3 regions of the Rouxiella sp. WC2420 genome follow, and region 1 is predicted to be linked to each of the others. Evidence: predicted binding sites of a transcription regulator. Region 1 holds the regulator's gene; each other region holds the start of a gene.
The links. Region 1 encodes CRP, which controls carbon source genes, mostly activating them, when cyclic AMP is high. Its sites were predicted from a motif close to ATGTGANNNNNNTCACAT; they were not measured.
Positions count from the first base shown of each region.

Region 2: AB3G37_RS08790 (sugar transporter) is a predicted target of CRP. The motif match lies at 3,229-3,246, and genes of this name have one in related genera.
Region 3: aaeR (HTH-type transcriptional activator AaeR) is a predicted target of CRP. The motif match lies at 3,266-3,283, and genes of this name have one in related genera.

Region 1 covers NZ_CP165628.1:338,739-344,087, reverse strand. Annotated here, with positions in the region: gene AB3G37_RS01595 (LysR substrate-binding domain-containing protein) at 1-588, shown strand, start outside; gene AB3G37_RS01590 (OsmC family protein) at 613-1,023, opposite strand; gene crp (cAMP-activated global transcriptional regulator CRP) at 1,371-2,003, shown strand; gene AB3G37_RS01580 (YccS/YhfK family putative transporter) at 2,064-4,142, shown strand; gene AB3G37_RS01575 (aspartate aminotransferase family protein) at 4,709-5,349, opposite strand, start outside.
Region 2 covers NZ_CP165628.1:1,890,206-1,895,554, reverse strand. Annotated here, with positions in the region: gene AB3G37_RS08800 (AAA domain-containing protein) at 1-2,280, shown strand, start outside; gene AB3G37_RS08795 (glutathione S-transferase family protein) at 2,312-2,920, shown strand; gene AB3G37_RS08790 (sugar transporter) at 3,384-4,595, shown strand; gene AB3G37_RS08785 (sugar-binding transcriptional regulator) at 4,665-5,349, opposite strand, start outside.
Region 3 covers NZ_CP165628.1:4,818,547-4,823,895, reverse strand. Annotated here, with positions in the region: gene yhdP (AsmA2 domain-containing protein YhdP) at 1-359, shown strand, start outside; gene tldD (metalloprotease TldD) at 442-1,887, shown strand; gene aaeR (HTH-type transcriptional activator AaeR) at 2,316-3,248, opposite strand; gene AB3G37_RS22200 (hypothetical protein) at 3,399-3,644, opposite strand; gene aaeX (p-hydroxybenzoic acid efflux pump operon protein AaeX) at 3,556-3,759, shown strand; gene aaeA (p-hydroxybenzoic acid efflux pump subunit AaeA) at 3,767-4,699, shown strand; gene aaeB (p-hydroxybenzoic acid efflux pump subunit AaeB) at 4,710-5,349, shown strand, end outside.

The DNA.
Region 1 (5,349 bases):
ACTATTTTCCCGGCTCTTGCCAGTGAATTCGCTGCGAAATACCCGCAGGCCAAGCTGCACATCAAGGAAACCCAGCTTTCAACCCTGCTTCCTGCCCTGCGTGAAGGGCGTCTGGATTTCGCCATCGGCACGCTGGGGCCGGGGCTGCCGATAGAAGATATGGTGGTTGAACCGCTGTTCAACGCGCCTTTTTGTATTATTGCCCGTAAACAGCACCCGCTGGCACTGGCCACGTCGTTGAATCAGTTGAAAGAGGCAAGCTGGCTGCTGCCGGAAACCGATATGGGCTATTACCAGCAACTTGCAGCGCTATTGGAGGAGCATGGCTGCCATGCCGGACAATCGCCGATCCGCACTGATTCGTTGATCAGTGGGCTAATGATGATGCTAAATGCCGATTATCTTTCTGTGGTGGGCAATGCAATGGCAACGCCGTTTTTCCTCGAAGACAAGCTGTGCCGCCTGCCGATCGACAGTCTGCCGAACGCGCAATACTGTTTGGTATACTCACAAAAAACGCCGCTAACCTTAACGGCGCGGCGTTTTCTGGATTTACTCCGTGTTCACTGCCAGCGTTTTGCGTGGTAGGGATGGAGGTCGTGCTTGCGCAGATTACTCTTGTGAGTCAATCACTTCAAAGCTGTGGGTAATGGTCGCCGCCTTGCCCAGCATCAGTGACACTGAACAGTATTTCTCTGCCGACAGTGTTACCGCGCGCTCAACCACTTTATCGGTCAAATCTTTACCAGTGACGATAAAATGCAGATTGATGTGAGTGAACAGTCGCGGCGCTTCTTCACGGCGCTCAGAGGTCAGTTTGACTTCACAGCCAACAATCTCGTTGCGCCCTTTTTGCAGAATCGACACCACGTCAATGGCGCTGCATCCGCCTGCCGACATCAGCAACATCTCCATCGGACTTGGCGATTTATCACCCGCATTGCCATCCATTAAAATCTGATGGCCTGAGGCCGACTCACCCAGAAATGTTAAACCTTCAACCCATTTTACCCGTGCCTGCATGTGAATTTCTCCGCTCATAATTTTTAAAATAGACTACCCTTTACCCCCGAAACTGGCAACGTAACTCGATCCGCGTCATGCTGAAGCGAGACAACACAAGACACGTCTGCAAACCTGTGCTACAAACAAAGCCGAAAGAAACTTTCCAACAAGTTGCGGCTAGGTTTTTTAGGTGTTAACAGGATAACCTTGGTGATAATGGCAAATTACAGCTTAAATCACTCCACCTGCCGCTTGCAGCATTGCTGGTCAGTTCATATGCTAAAAGAGCGCGAAGTAAAAAATCGCCGAACAGGGATTTCAAAGCCCTGTGATTTTGGGCAGCGATAATAAGAGGATAATAGCTAATGGTTCTCGGCAAGCCACAAACAGACCCTACTCTCGAATGGTTCCTGTCTCATTGTCATATACATAAGTATCCATCTAAAAGTACGCTGATTCACCAAGGTGAAAAAGCCGAAACGCTTTACTACATCGTGAAAGGTTCGGTTGCCGTTCTGATCAAAGATGAAGAAGGCAAAGAAATGATACTTTCCTACCTTAACCAAGGTGACTTCATCGGCGAGCTGGGACTCTTCGAAGAAGGTCAGGAACGTAGTGCATGGGTCAGGGCGAAAACTGCCTGTGAAGTGGCAGAAATTTCCTACAAGAAGTTCCGCCAGCTGATCCAGGTTAATCCAGATATTCTGATGCGCCTGTCCGCACAGATGGCAAGCCGACTGCAGATAACTTCCGAGAAAGTGGGTAACCTCGCCTTCCTGGACGTGACCGGTCGCATTGCACAAACTCTGCTGAATCTGGCTAAACAGCCGGATGCCATGACTCACCCGGATGGTATGCAGATCAAGATTACCCGTCAGGAAATCGGTCAGATAGTCGGCTGTTCACGCGAGACTGTGGGTCGAATTCTAAAAATGCTTGAAGATCAGAGTCTGATTTCAGCACACGGTAAAACGATTGTCGTTTACGGCACTCGCTAATCGTCCTAAAAACGGCGCGGCAGATAACTGTCGCGCCGTTTTTGTTGTATCCTCTCAATTATGACGCTTTGGCGACGAATCTTTTATCACCCTGAAGTTAACTACGCGCTGAGACAAACGCTGGTTCTCTGCCTGCCCATTGCTATCGCCATGCTGTTTGGTCAGTTAAGAATGGGAATGCTGTTCGCGCTGGTCCCTGCCTGCTGCAATATTTCCGGCCTCGACACCCCGCATAAACGTTTTTTCAAACGCCTTGCTGTAGGCGGCTCGCTGTTTGCCGTAAGCAGTGTTCTGCTCCAGTTGATGCTGATTAACTGGCATTGGCCGCTGCCGCTGATCATGCTTGGCCTGACGCTACTGGTTGGCGTGACCGGCGCGATTGGCCCACTACATGCTCGCCTGCTGCCCGGCGCACTGGTAGCGGCGATTTTCACCTTGAGTATGGCGGGCGCGGTGCCGATCTGGCAGGCTCCACTGCTGTTCGTGGTCGGCACGGCGTGGTACGGGCTGTTTAACTGGTTCTGGTTTCGACTCTCTGACGAGCAGCCGATGCGCGAAACTCTCAGCCAGCTTTACCATGAACTGGCCGACTATTTTGAAGCGAAATATAGCCTGCTGACCCAGCACACCGACCCTGAAACCGCGCTGCCGCCGTTGCTTAACCGGCAACAAAAAGTTATCGACCTGATCGCTACCATGTACCAGCAAATTCACATGCTGCCGACCGGCGATCGTCAGCACCACAAGCGACTGCTGCGAAGTTTTCAGGTGGCGCTGGATTTGCAGGAGCATATTACCGTCAGCCTGCATTTACCTTCAGAGGTGCAAAAGCTGGTAGAGGAGAGCCACGCCGAGGCGGTTATCCGCCGTAACGCAAAGATTATCGCGACGCGACTGCGGGTAATAGCCGGAGACATTCTCTATCATCGCCGTTCTGACCGTTTTACCATGGCCAACGAGCTGGCGGCGCTGGAAAAAATCTCCTCCCGCTATCGAGATAATCCGGTTGGCCAATTCTGCTATTACCATTTCAGCCGCATCGCTCGCCTGCTGCGCACCCAGCGCCCGCTGTATCGTCGCGATCTGATGCAAACGCAAAATCGCCTGCCGTTCTGGCCCGCGCTAAAAAGTTATTTATCTTTCAAATCGGCGGCGCTGCGCAATGCTGCACGTTTAGGACTGATTCTGGCGCTGGGCAGCAGTCTGGGGCTATTTTTCAATTTGCCCAAGCCATACTGGATTTTGCTGACTACGCTGCTGGTTAGCCAGAATGGTTATAACGCTACCCGTGTGCGTATCCAGCACCGAGCATTGGGCACACTGATTGGCCTGATTGCCGCTGCGGGGCTTTTGCAGCTAGAAATTCCGCAAAACATCACACTATTTTTCATGCTGATTATCACACTGGTTTCTTACACCGTACTGCGTAAAAACTACGGTCTTGGGATGATTGGTCTGACCGTGACCGCCGTTTATACCCTGCAATTGCTGGCGCTTAACGGCGCGCATTTCCTGCTGCCGCGACTGTTCGACACACTGATTGGCTGCGCGTTGGCGTTTGGTGGCACGATTTGGCTGTGGCCGCAGTGGCAAAGCGGCATGCTCAGGACCAACGCCCATCAGGCGCTGGAGACCGATCAACAGGCTATTCGGCTAGTCTTACACGACAATCCCGACCCTGCCGAGTTGGCCTATGCGCGCATGAAGGTCAATCAGGCTCATAACCAGCTGTTCACCTCGCTGAATCAGGCGATGCAGGAGCCGGGTTTTAATTCGGATTATCTGTCAGATATGCGTTTGTGGGTAACTCATAGCCAGTTTATCGTCGATCACATCAACGCGATGACGATTCTTGCCCGCGAGCATTACATGTTGACGCCGAAACTGGCGGTCGAGTATTTGCAAACCTGCGAAATCGCGCTGCAAGGCTGTCAGCAGCGACTGATTTATGATGGGCCGAGCAGCGAAAAGTCACTGTTTAACGCGCCGGAGCAGCATTCCGACATGCCGATCACCGAGATGGAACGCCATTTGCGCCGCATGCTGTCGCATCTGGCTGCCATGCATACCATTTCGTCCCTCGCCTGGAAACAACGGCCGCATCACGGGATATGGTTGACGAGAAGAGTGAAAGAGTAAGCGCTGTTTTATGGAGTGACGCAATCGCATTTTCAAGGTCAATAAACTTTGAATCAAGTTCAATAAGCTCTCAGGAATTTTTCCGGTTCAATAATTTCAATGAGCATTTAACCGGCAACCTGCACTAAGATCAAAACATCCTATCTACTGAATTTAACTCTCTAAATTTAAATGAAAAAAACTAACCTAAGCATCTAAAAAAATTAAAGAAAGCTCTTTAAAAGAACGGGTCTTGACCGCCGTGAAGTTGCCGGGTTTTCTTTGTAAGGTGGGATTGGCGGCATCAGGCCCACGCTGAGCGAGTGGAGGGAGACGTTTTTGGCTCACGACCGAGGGAAGGCAGCCCTCAGGGCCGTGGCCAACGCCACGCGCTGCGGTCAATGAAACGATCTCGTTCTTTTGCACTAATCGCGTCGCGAGGGCAAAGGCACGGGTGTCCAGAGGGGATTTGCCTTGGAATCCCCTCTGGCTGGTCTGGGCCAGCGCCCAGTAAGCGCAGCGCATGCAGTCATGCAGTCATGCAGTCATGCAGTCAAACCGTGCGCAGCACACCAAACGGAGTGTTATTAGCCGACGACTTTCTGCACAGCTTTTTCAAAGCGTGCCATGCCTTCTTTGATGTCTTCGAAGTCGATCACCAGCGAAGGCGCAAAACGCATTACGTTGCTTCCCGCTACCAGCATCATCAAACCAAACTCAGACGACGCATTGAGGAATTCACCAGCGCGATCCTTGTAATTGTCTGACAGCTCGGCACCGATCAGCAGGCCCTGACCGCGGAATTCGCTGAACACGTGATATTTCGCGTTAATGGCTTCCAGCGCGTTGATAAACGCATTGCGACGCTCAGCAATACCCGCCAGCACTTGCGGGGTGTTGATCACGTCCAGCGCGGCTTCCGCTACCGCACAGGCCAGCGGGTTACCGCCGTAAGTGGTGCCGTGTTTGCCCGGAGCCATGACAGAAGCCACTTCTTCGGTGGTGATCATCGCACTCACCGGGAAGCCGCCGCCCAGCGCCTTGGCGGTGGTCAAAATGTCTGGCGTCACGCCGTAATTCATATAGCTGAACAGTTTGCCGCTACGGCCCATACCGCTCTGCACTTCATCGAATACCAGCAGCGCTTTATTGGCGTCGCACAGCTCACGCAGACCTTGCAGGAATTCTTGAGTTGCCGGGGTCACGCCGCCTTCTCCCTGAATCGGCT
Region 2 (5,349 bases), 1.6 Mb from region 1:
AATATTGCTGAAAATATAGAACGTCAGCTGGATAAAATCGTTCCGCATCCCGATACGGCATTGGAAGCCTATTGCAACGGCAAAAACATCCCACGCACTGCTCCCAATAATTACATTTACCCTTTCGGTTTGAACGAAAGCCAAATGAAAGCCGTCGAGCAAGCATTTAGCGCCCAAATATCCGTGATCGAAGGGCCGCCAGGAACAGGCAAGACACAGACAATCCTCAATATTATCTCTAACATTCTGATTCAAAATCGTAGCGTTGCTATTGTTTCCAACAACAATACAGCCGTTGATAATGTATACGATAAACTGAAAAAAGAGGAACTGGATTATGTGGTTGCACGATTAGGCAGTAGTTCGAATCGCGGTAATTTTTTTCGCAATCAACCCATGATTCCAGCAGCCCCTTTAGCAAAGGCCCCCGAAATTGATGTCATTGCAAAACAAATATCACGTTTGACAAAACACCTTCTTGCGCAGAATAAAGTTGCTGCTCTTCGTGCTGAGATAGACGAGTTAGTCATTGAAGAAAAATATCTCGACCGATGGCTGGAAAGTGAAGATATTACTCACCTTCCCAACGTTAAACGTTATCGGCTGAATCAACACAAAATCACCGATCTGATGGCCTTGCTGCAATCATTTAAAATAAACCGGCTCAGCCTTCGCAATAGGTTCTCGTTGTTTTTAAAATATACGATTGTTAAAACAACACCATTGAACACATTGGGAAAAAGACAGTCAATATTCTATTCCTTACAGCGTCATTATTATGTAACTCGCATTAAAAAGGCTCGTGAGGCGCTGGCTGATATCGAAAGGATATTTAAAGACAATGATGTCGAGACTTTACAGCAGAACGTTAGGCAAAACTCTATGGCTTATCTTCGAGCCCATCTCAGGCAATCGATTCAATTAAAAATAAAATTTGAAGAAAGTAATTATCAGCATGACTTTGGAAACTTCTTAAAACGTTATCCCGTGATTGGAAGTAGTACGCACTCAATTATTAACAGTTTGGCGCCAGGAACCTTGCTTGATTATGTTATTATTGATGAAGCATCACAACAAGATATTATTCCAGGGATACTTGCTTTGGGGTGCGCCAAAAATATCATAGTGGTTGGAGATCGCAAACAGTTGTCTCACGTCCCCGAAGATAATAACCTTCCCCCTCCAGTCGTGTATTATGACTGTCAAAGCCATAGTTTGCTGGACTCTCTTATTTCCCTATATGATGACACATTGCCGTTAACACTGTTGAAAGAACATTACCGCTGCCACCCCAAAATTATTCAATTCTGTAATTTACAATTTTATAATAATAAACTGATTGCTATGACGCATGATAATGGCGAATCAGCTTTGTCGCTAGTGGTAACGGCTAAAGGTAATCATGCGCGTAATAACAAAAATCTGCGTGAGCTAGAGTCATTAAATACGCTGGAGTGGGAAGAGTCCGGCAGTAGAGTTTTCCTAGCACCTTACAATGCGCAGGTTAATCTCTCCAGTAAAACCCTGCAAAATGAATTTATTAGTTCAACTGTTCATAAATTTCAGGGTAGAGAATGTGAGGGAGTTGTTTTTTCTACAGTACTAGACAAGAAAGCTAAAGATAAGGAAATCTCTTTTGTTGATAGCCCTCAATTAATTAATGTAGCAGTCTCAAGGGCGAAAAGTAATTTTACATTGGTCACTGGGGATAATGTATTTGCCAAAAATAATCAGCATATTGCGGCACTTATCCGCTACATGACTTACTATGCAAATGAAGGCCACCTGCATTACAGCCCAGTGGTCAGCGCATTTGATTTGCTTTATGAGGAGTACGACCGCTCCTTGGAAAAGCTCAAAGCGCGCCTCAATCATAATGATCCCGGGTACCTCTCCGAAAAAATTACCAGGCAATTGATTAATGAATCTCTTAGTTATCCGGCCTATCATTCATTGGTTATGCATGCTCAAGTCCCTCTCAGACAAATCGTAGCTAGCAGCGATAGCCGTTTTACTTCCCGCCAATTAGAATTTATTGCTCAGGGGGCCAGCTGTGATTTTGTTTTATATTACCGCGTTGGAAAACAGCCATTGGCCGTCATTGAGGTAGATGGCGGTTCTCATGAAAGCACTGAGCAACGCGAGCGTGATGCGTTAAAAGATGCGATTCTCAGCGAGTGCCAGATTGGTCTGCTGCGATTAAGAACGATCGATAGTCAAATAGAGGCTAAAATTGAGGCGTTTTTGACTAATATTCTTCAGGAAGAGTTAGTTATTTAGGGCAGCAACCCACTTACAGACAGGAAAAACAATGAAACTTTTTGGCATGCTGGATTCTCCTTACGTTAGGCGCGTGGCTATTTCTCTCGAGCTTTATGGTATCAAGTTTGAACACGTTCCTTTTTCTGTGTTTAGCCATTTCGAGGAGTTCACTAAAGTTAATCCGGTAGTAAAGGCACCTACTCTAACGTTGGACAATGGCCAGCTACTAATGGATTCGACGCTGATTATCGGCTTTTTCGAAACTCTGGCACCCGCCGAACATAAGCTGTTGCCAAAGGAAACCAAGACGTTGGCAGAGGATTTATCAATATTGGGACTGGCACTGGCGGCCAGTGAAAAAGCGGTGCAATTTGTTTATGAACACAAGCTCCGTCCCGATGAAAAGCAGCATCAGCCTTGGGTCGAGCGCGTAACGGGACAATTGCTGGCCGCCTGCGAGGGTTGGAATCTTGCTTTGAAAGAGAGAAACAATTTATCCGGCGCTATTGACCAGGTCAGTATCACCACGGCGGTGGTTTGGAGCTTTATTCAGCATATGATCCCGCAGGTATTAGCAGAACGTCAATTTAGTGCAATCGAACAGGTCACTCAGCGTATGGAGAGCCTGCCTGAGTTTCAGAAATACTCGTGGCGTTAAGTCTAAGTCGCATTAGTTTTAACGACAAACGATTAAATTCAATCTGGTTGCTATAAAAAACGCCGGAGTAATCCCCTTTCAGCATTGAAAATGTCAGAGTTCATAAATGTGAGCAAAGGGGATTAACTAGATCAGGAAGATGTCTTCCAAAATAAAAAAACTTATCTTTTACAATCAATTTACATATGCAGCATTATTAAAACTTGTCGTTAAAATATGATGATATGAGGCAAATTCATCAAGAAAATTGTCGGTTTAAGCCATAAAACGAACGACAAATCACTTACTCAAAGAGTAGAATGCCTTTCTTGTGCGTTAGATCACACTTTATCTGCTACGCTCTTTCTTTAACTTGCTTATCCAGAAACGTAAACGGCTTGATTTTCCATTAAAATTATCGCAGAGCTTAGCCATTTGGCCTGAGTTCAGATTACTGATCACTCATTTTTCCTGGTTTTAATTTATGCAAACTACGATGTCTTCTCGCTCAGAGGGCTGGTTCAGAGTATTGAGTTTGACTCTGGCAGCGTTCATTTTTAATACCACTGAGTTTGTGCCTGTCGGTCTGTTGACGGATATCGGACAAAGCTTTTCAATGACCGCCGCTCAAGTCGGTATCATGCTCACGGTTTATGCGTGGGTGGTCGCCCTGTTCTCACTGCCGCTGATGTTGCTGACCGGCAAGATGGAACGTCGCAAGCTGCTGATTGGCGTCTTCGTGATGTTCATCGCCAGCCATATTCTCTCCGGATTTGCCTGGAACTTTATGGTGCTGATGATTTCTCGAGTCGGTATCGCCCTGTCGCACGCAATTTTCTGGTCGATTACTGCCTCGCTGGCGCTGCGCGTTGCTCCTCCGGGTAAAAAAGCGCAAGCCCTTGGCCTACTCACCACCGGCACGGCATTGGCTATGGTGTTGGGCCTGCCATTAGGCCGGGTTATCGGTCAGCTGCTCGGCTGGCGTGCAACCTTCCTGATTATCGGCGGTGGCGCGTTGATCACCATGATCTTGCTGATTAAGCTGTTGCCTCTGCTACCAAGCAACAACTCAGGCTCTCTGAAAAGTGTGCCGGAACTGTTTAAACGGCCTGCGCTGGTGCTGATTTACTTGGTGACAGTGATTGTTTTTGCTGCACATTATACTGCTTACAGCTACATCGAACCGTTCCTGCAACGCGTCGCCGGTTACAATGAAAACTTCACGACTTTACTGCTGCTACTGTTCGGGCTAGCGGGTATTGTCGGCAGCTATATCTTCACCCGACTGAACCACAGCTTCCCGTCCGGCGTGATGATTACCTGTCTGACGGTGCTGATGCTAAGCATGATGTTGCTGTTGCCGCTGTCACATAACACAACCAGTCTGGTGATATTGTCCCTGTTCTGGGGCATGGCGATGACGATGATCGGCCTGAGTCTGCAAGTCAAAGTGCTGTCGATGGCTCAGGATGCGACTGACGTGGCAATGTCGCTGCTCTCGGGGATTATTAATATCGCGATTGGTGGCGGCGCGCTAATTGGCAGCCAAGTCAGTATTTATCTGAACATGGCGGATGTCGGCTTTGTCGGCGGTGGCTTCGGAGTCATTGCGTTGGGTGTGGCGATTTACACTCTGCGACGTTACGGCAAAAAATTTGCCGAATCTTCAATGACCGAAGGCAGCGTGTTGCACTAAACGCTTCCCGTGTATTTCATCTTAAGCTCTTGATGGTTAGGGCAGAGATACACGGGACTTGCTTGGCAGTTAGCCCAATAATGCCATCGCGCTTAACTCATCCGTGACTAATCCGTTGATCCAACCGCCTTTGAGCGCGGCGCGAATCGCCAAATATTTGTCCTCTCCTCCCGCCATGGCAATCACCGGTCTATCGGGTTGCGGATGCAATCCGACGCTGGTCAGTCGAGGATTCAGTTCGCTGTCAATTCGCTGGCCGTCAGCGCCGATAAAATGCCCGACCATTTCGCCAATCGCCCCCGCAGCGTTAAGTTTTTTGACCTGATCCAACGATATAAATCCGTCCAAATGCAGCGGGCAGTCTGGGCCGATAGTCCCAATGCCGGTAAAGGTGACGTCCGCCTGCCGCGCTTTTTCGCTCACGGTGCGATAAATACGATGATTGCACCAGCCTTCCCTGTCCTGTTCGCTATCGGCAAATAAAGGCGCGGGCAGAATGAAATAACGCCCCTGCGTTTTTTCGGCCATTAGCAGCGGGACATCGTAGCGAGTACAGGAACCGTCAGAAGCAATCGCGCCAATCAGCGATACGCAACTGTGCTGCGGGCGTTCAACGTCGTCGAGCTCGTCAATCGCCGCTTTGAGCGTTCTGCCCGATCCGACGCCTATAATGGTGGCCTGTTCGCGGCGTATAAACTGCGTCATCACCTCGGCCCCCGCTACCGCAATGGCGTGCAACATTGCGGATTGACTC
Region 3 (5,349 bases), 800 kb from region 1:
CAATCAAATCTGACGCCTGGATTAAAGATGGCGTGCTTCACACCAATGATCTGCTGGTCGACGGTTTAGCCGCGGATATAGCCATCAATGGCAACGTGAATCTGGTCAGCCAGCGTCTGGATCTCGAAGCGGTGATTGCTCCCGAGATTTCAGCGACCGTCGGGGTTGCCACTGCTTTCGTGATTAACCCGATTGTCGGCGCTGCGGTGTTCGCCGCCAGTCAGGCGCTCGCCCCGCTGTGGAATAAGATTTCGCTAATTCGCTATCAGATTGACGGCACCATTGAACAGCCAACAATTCATGAAATCTTGCGCCAATCGAAGGCAGATAAAAAAGCGCTTAAGGTTCCAGCACCTTAAGTCTGGTCTTTCAGTGTTGAGCAACTGCATACTGTGTTAGGCTGTACATTGACTTTTTATGACCAAAGAGAGTGAAGAAATTATGAGTCTGGCCCTAGTCAGTGAGCGTTTACTAACCGCTAATAATCTGAGTCAACAAGACCTGTTTACGGTATTAGGCCAGTTGGCTGAGCGCCGTCTCGATTATGCCGATCTCTTTTTCCAATCCAGTTTCCATGAAGCCTGGGTCATTGAAGACAGCATTATCAAAGACGGTTCATACAATATCGACCAAGGTGTCGGCGTTCGTGCGGTAAGCGGCGAGAAAACCGGTTTTGCCTATGCCGATCAGATTACCCTCAATGCGCTTAACCAAAGTGCTCAGGCCGCGCGCAGCATCGTGCGCGAACAGGGTAACGGCAAAAGCCATACTTTGGGCGCAATCCAGCATGCTGCACTGTATTCGCTGGCCGATCCGCTGCAAAGCCTGCCGCGTGAAGAGAAAATTGCCCTGCTGCACCGTGTCGACAAAGCCGCTCGAGCTGCCGACAAGCGGGTAGTTGAAGTCTCCGCCAGCATCACCGGCGTATATGAAAGCATTTTAGTTGCCGCGACCGACGGCACTCTCGCAACAGATATTCGCCCACTGGTGCGCTTGTCTGTTAGCGTGCTGGTTGAACAAGATGGTCTTCGCGAACGCGGTTCCAGTGGCGGCGGCGGTCGTAGCGGCTACGAATATTTCCTCGAAACCGTAGATGGCGAAGTTCGTGCCGAAGCCTTTGCCCACGAAGCAGTGCGCATGGCGTTGGTTAATCTTGGCGCTGTTGCTGCCCCGGCTGGCGCGATGCCAGTAGTCCTGGGCGCAGGCTGGCCGGGCGTTTTACTGCACGAAGCGGTTGGGCACGGACTGGAGGGCGACTTTAATCGCCGCGGTACCTCAATGTTCAGCGGGCAAATGGGCAAACTGGTGGCTTCCGAGCTGTGTACCGTTGTTGATGATGGCACTATGCAAGGCCGTCGTGGTTCAATCTCGGTAGATGATGAAGGCGTACCGGGGCAGTACAACGTGCTGATTGAAAACGGTATTTTGAAAGGTTACATGCAGGACAAGCTCAATGCGCGCCTGATGGGCGTGGCTCCGACGGGTAACGGTCGCCGCGAGTCCTATGCACATCTGCCAATGCCGCGCATGACCAATACCTATCTGCTGGGCGGTCAATCTACCCCGGAAGATATTATCAGCAGCGTCGAGTATGGTCTTTATGCACCCAACTTTGGCGGCGGCCAGGTGGATATCACCTCTGGAAAATTTGTCTTCTCAACCTCAGAAGCCTATCTGATTGAGAAAGGCCGTATCACCAAGCCAGTGAAGGGCGCGACCCTGATCGGTTCAGGTATCGAGGCAATGCAGCAGATTTCCATGGTCGGTAACGATCTGGCGCTTGATAAAGGCGTCGGCGTTTGTGGCAAAGAAGGTCAAAGCGTCCCGGTCGGCGTGGGCCAACCTACGTTGAAACTTGATTCCTTAACCGTTGGCGGCACTGCCTAAAAATAATCTTCTTACTTGAAGCCAGTGCTGCGTTAGCTGCGTTCGCAAACCCCAGTCACTTACCTGTGTAAGCTCCTGGGGATTTGCTCTCTTGCTGCCTTGCTCTGACTCCAATTACTTGATTATTTGGCATAATCTTCTTACTTGAAGCCAGTGCTGCGTTAGCTGCGTTCGCAAACCCCAGTCACTTACCTGTGTAAGCTCCTGGGGATTTGCTCTCTTGCTGCCTTGCTCTGACTCCAATTACTTGATTATTTGTATAATCTTCTTACTTGAAGCCAGTGCTGCGTTAGCTGCGTTCGCAAACCTCAGTCACTTACCTGTGTAAGCTCCTGGGGATTTGCTCTCTTGCTGCCACATGGCAACACCAAGGCCTCGTTTATTAAACTTTATGTTGTTCAGTAAAATCCTTTTAAGTGGAAAGGTTCTTATTTCGCCCCCGGCTCTCGTTTGCGGTGCTTGCGGTAAACCTTACTCACCTCTTTGAAATATTCCGTCAGGTAATTTATGCACACCTGCACTTTCAACGGCAGCTTGTCCTTTTCCGTATGCAAGGCGTAAACTGGGCGCGGCTCCGACTGATAATTACCAAACAGAATCTCGACCTCTCCTGAGTTAATCTCATCAATCACCCACATCAGCGGAATATAGGCGATACCCACGCCCGACGTTAGCCAGCGGATGATGGTTTGCGGATCGTTGGAGACAAAACGCCCCTCCGGCCTGATGCGAATCGGTTGACCCTCAGGTGAAACCAGATCAAATTCACTGTCAGGGCGAATGCTGTATTCCAGCCACGAAAAATTTACCATGTCTGTCGGAGCTTCAGGCTTGCCGTTCTCGATCAAATAATTTTTCGCCGCACAAACTACCATCGGCATTGTGCCAAGGTGCTTTGAGAACAAACTCGAGTCTTGCAATTTACCGACGCGAATCACAATATCCAGCCCGTCAGAAATTAAATCCGGCGCAGGAATTCCCGTTACCAGATTCACGGTCAGGCCTGGATACTCGCTGAGCATCTTGACCGTCATTGCTGCAAGGACATTTTGTGCCATTGTCGAGGAGCTGCCGATGCGTAATGTACCCGTTGGTGTGTTGTTAAACGCATACAATTGTTCATGAACTTCATGAACGTTATGCAGCATTTTATGGCAGCCCTGGTAGTAAATCTTACCCGCTTCAGTTAAGCCGAGACTGCGAGTGCTCCTGTTTAACAACTTGATTTGTAATTCATTTTCAAGCTTGGAGATGCTTTGGCTAATGGCGGAAACGCTCATTTGTAGACGAGGCGCTGCAGCGGTATAAGAGCCGCTTTCAACCACTTGAGCAAAGATTGACATGCGTTTTAATCGATCCATTGTTAAGCCCAGCTTAAAAGTGATTGTGATCACAGAATGTTGATGTCTTGATAATAAGCAGGCTAATATACTGGTCGAGATAAAAGCCTCAAGTTCGGATGCAGTAAAATTAAGTATCTTACCTCCGCCGACTTTTCTGGCAATCCTACATTACCCCTCTGCGCAACCTTTAGAGATTTTTCTCTCGAAGTGCGCTGGTATTGTTGAAAATTTTGAATCAAAAACGCGCGCTAATGTTAAAATTAATAAATAATATGAGGGTTGCTGTGCGTCACTACCTTTGTGGTAAGAGTCTAAGGAAATATCCATGAGTTTGCTTCCGGTAATGGTGATTTTCGGATTGTCGTTTCCCCCGGTGTTCTTTGAAATACTTTTGGCGCTAGCGATATTTTTCATACTGCGCCGAATTTTGACACCTACCGGGATTTATGATTTTGTCTGGCATCCGGCATTATTTAATACGGCATTGTATTGCTGTCTCTTCTATCTAATATCCTGCATTTTCGTCTGAGGCTGTCGTGAAAAACATTTCAATAAAAATAATACGTTACGCAATAACGTTTATCATTGTGGTCCTGGCCGCCATCGCGATTTTCCGTGCCTGGGTCTTTTATACAGAATCACCTTGGACGCGTGACGCAAAATTTACCGCTGACGTTGTCGCCATGGCTCCAGACGTTGCCGGACTGGTCACCTCCGTTCCTGTTGAAGATAACCAATTAGTGAGCAAGGGCCAGGTGCTGTTTACGATTGACCAGCCGCGTTATCAGGTGGCATTGGCTCAGGCCAATGCCGACGTATCCTATTATCAGGCGCTGGCAGACGAGAAAAAACGCGAAGCGACTCGTCGTGTAAAACTCGGTACTCAGGCAATGTCTATCGAAGCTATCGAACAGGCAACCAACGACCTGCAAACTACCATGCAACAGCTGGCGAAAGCCAAGGCAACGGCAGCAGGAGCGGCGCTGGATCTGCAGCGTACTACCGTGGTTGCTCCGGCTGATGGCTGGGTCACTAACCTTACCGTTCACCCAGGCGACTTCGTGACTCGCGGCCAGACTACTATCGCGCTGGTTAAAGAGCACACCTTCTATGTACTGGCGTATATGGAAGAGACCAAGCTGGCTCGCGTTAAACTTGGCGATCGTGTCGAAATCACCCCGCTGGGCAGCAATAAAGTTCTGCACGGTACTGTGAACAGCGTTGCGGCAGCGGTGACAGACAGCAGCAGCACCGATTCCAGTGATGGCCTGGCAAGTATCGACAGCAACCTCGAGTGGGTTCGTCTGGCGCAGCGCGTACCGGTAAAAATCACTTTGAATGATATGGACGAAAAACACCCGTACCCGGCAGGCACCACGGCGACAGTTGTAGTGGCTGGTGAGCACGACCGTGCAGAAAATGGCTCATGGTTTACCAAATTCCTGCACCGCCTGCGCGAGTTTGGCTAAGAGAAAATAAATGATTAGCCCATCTCTGTTGCGCATGCGATTTGCCTGCAAGTTGACTTTTGCTATCCTGGGCGCATTGGTGTTTGGGTTTTATCTCAATCTGGAAACCCCTCGATGGTCGGCGATGACCGCTGCCATCGTAGCCGCCGGACCCGCCATGGTCGCCGGCGGCGAGCCGTTTGCCGGGGCAATTCGGCATCGTGGGATATTACGTGTTATCGGCACTTTTATTGGCTGTATCGCCGCAATTACTATCGTAATGACCTTTGCTCGCGCACCTGCACTGATGCTGCTGGTGTGCTGCCTGTGGGCAGGCTTTTGCACCTGGTGGTCTTCAATCGTTCGCGTTGAAAACTCCTATGCTTTAGGGCTGGCCGGTTATACCGCGTTAATCATTGTGGTGCTCGCCTCATCTAACCTTACCGAAACTCCGCAGTTTGCCGTTGAGCGCTGTAGCGAAATTGTCGTCGGCATCGTTGCTGCGATCGTGGCCGATCTGTTGTTCTCTCCTCGTTCGATCAAAAAAGATATCGATCGTGCCGTAGACCAGCTGATGCTCGACCATTTTAAATTGCTTAAACTCAGCCTGAATCAGGCCGAAAAAGAAGATATCGACAAGGCGTGGAATACCCTGGTTAAAAGCTCCACTG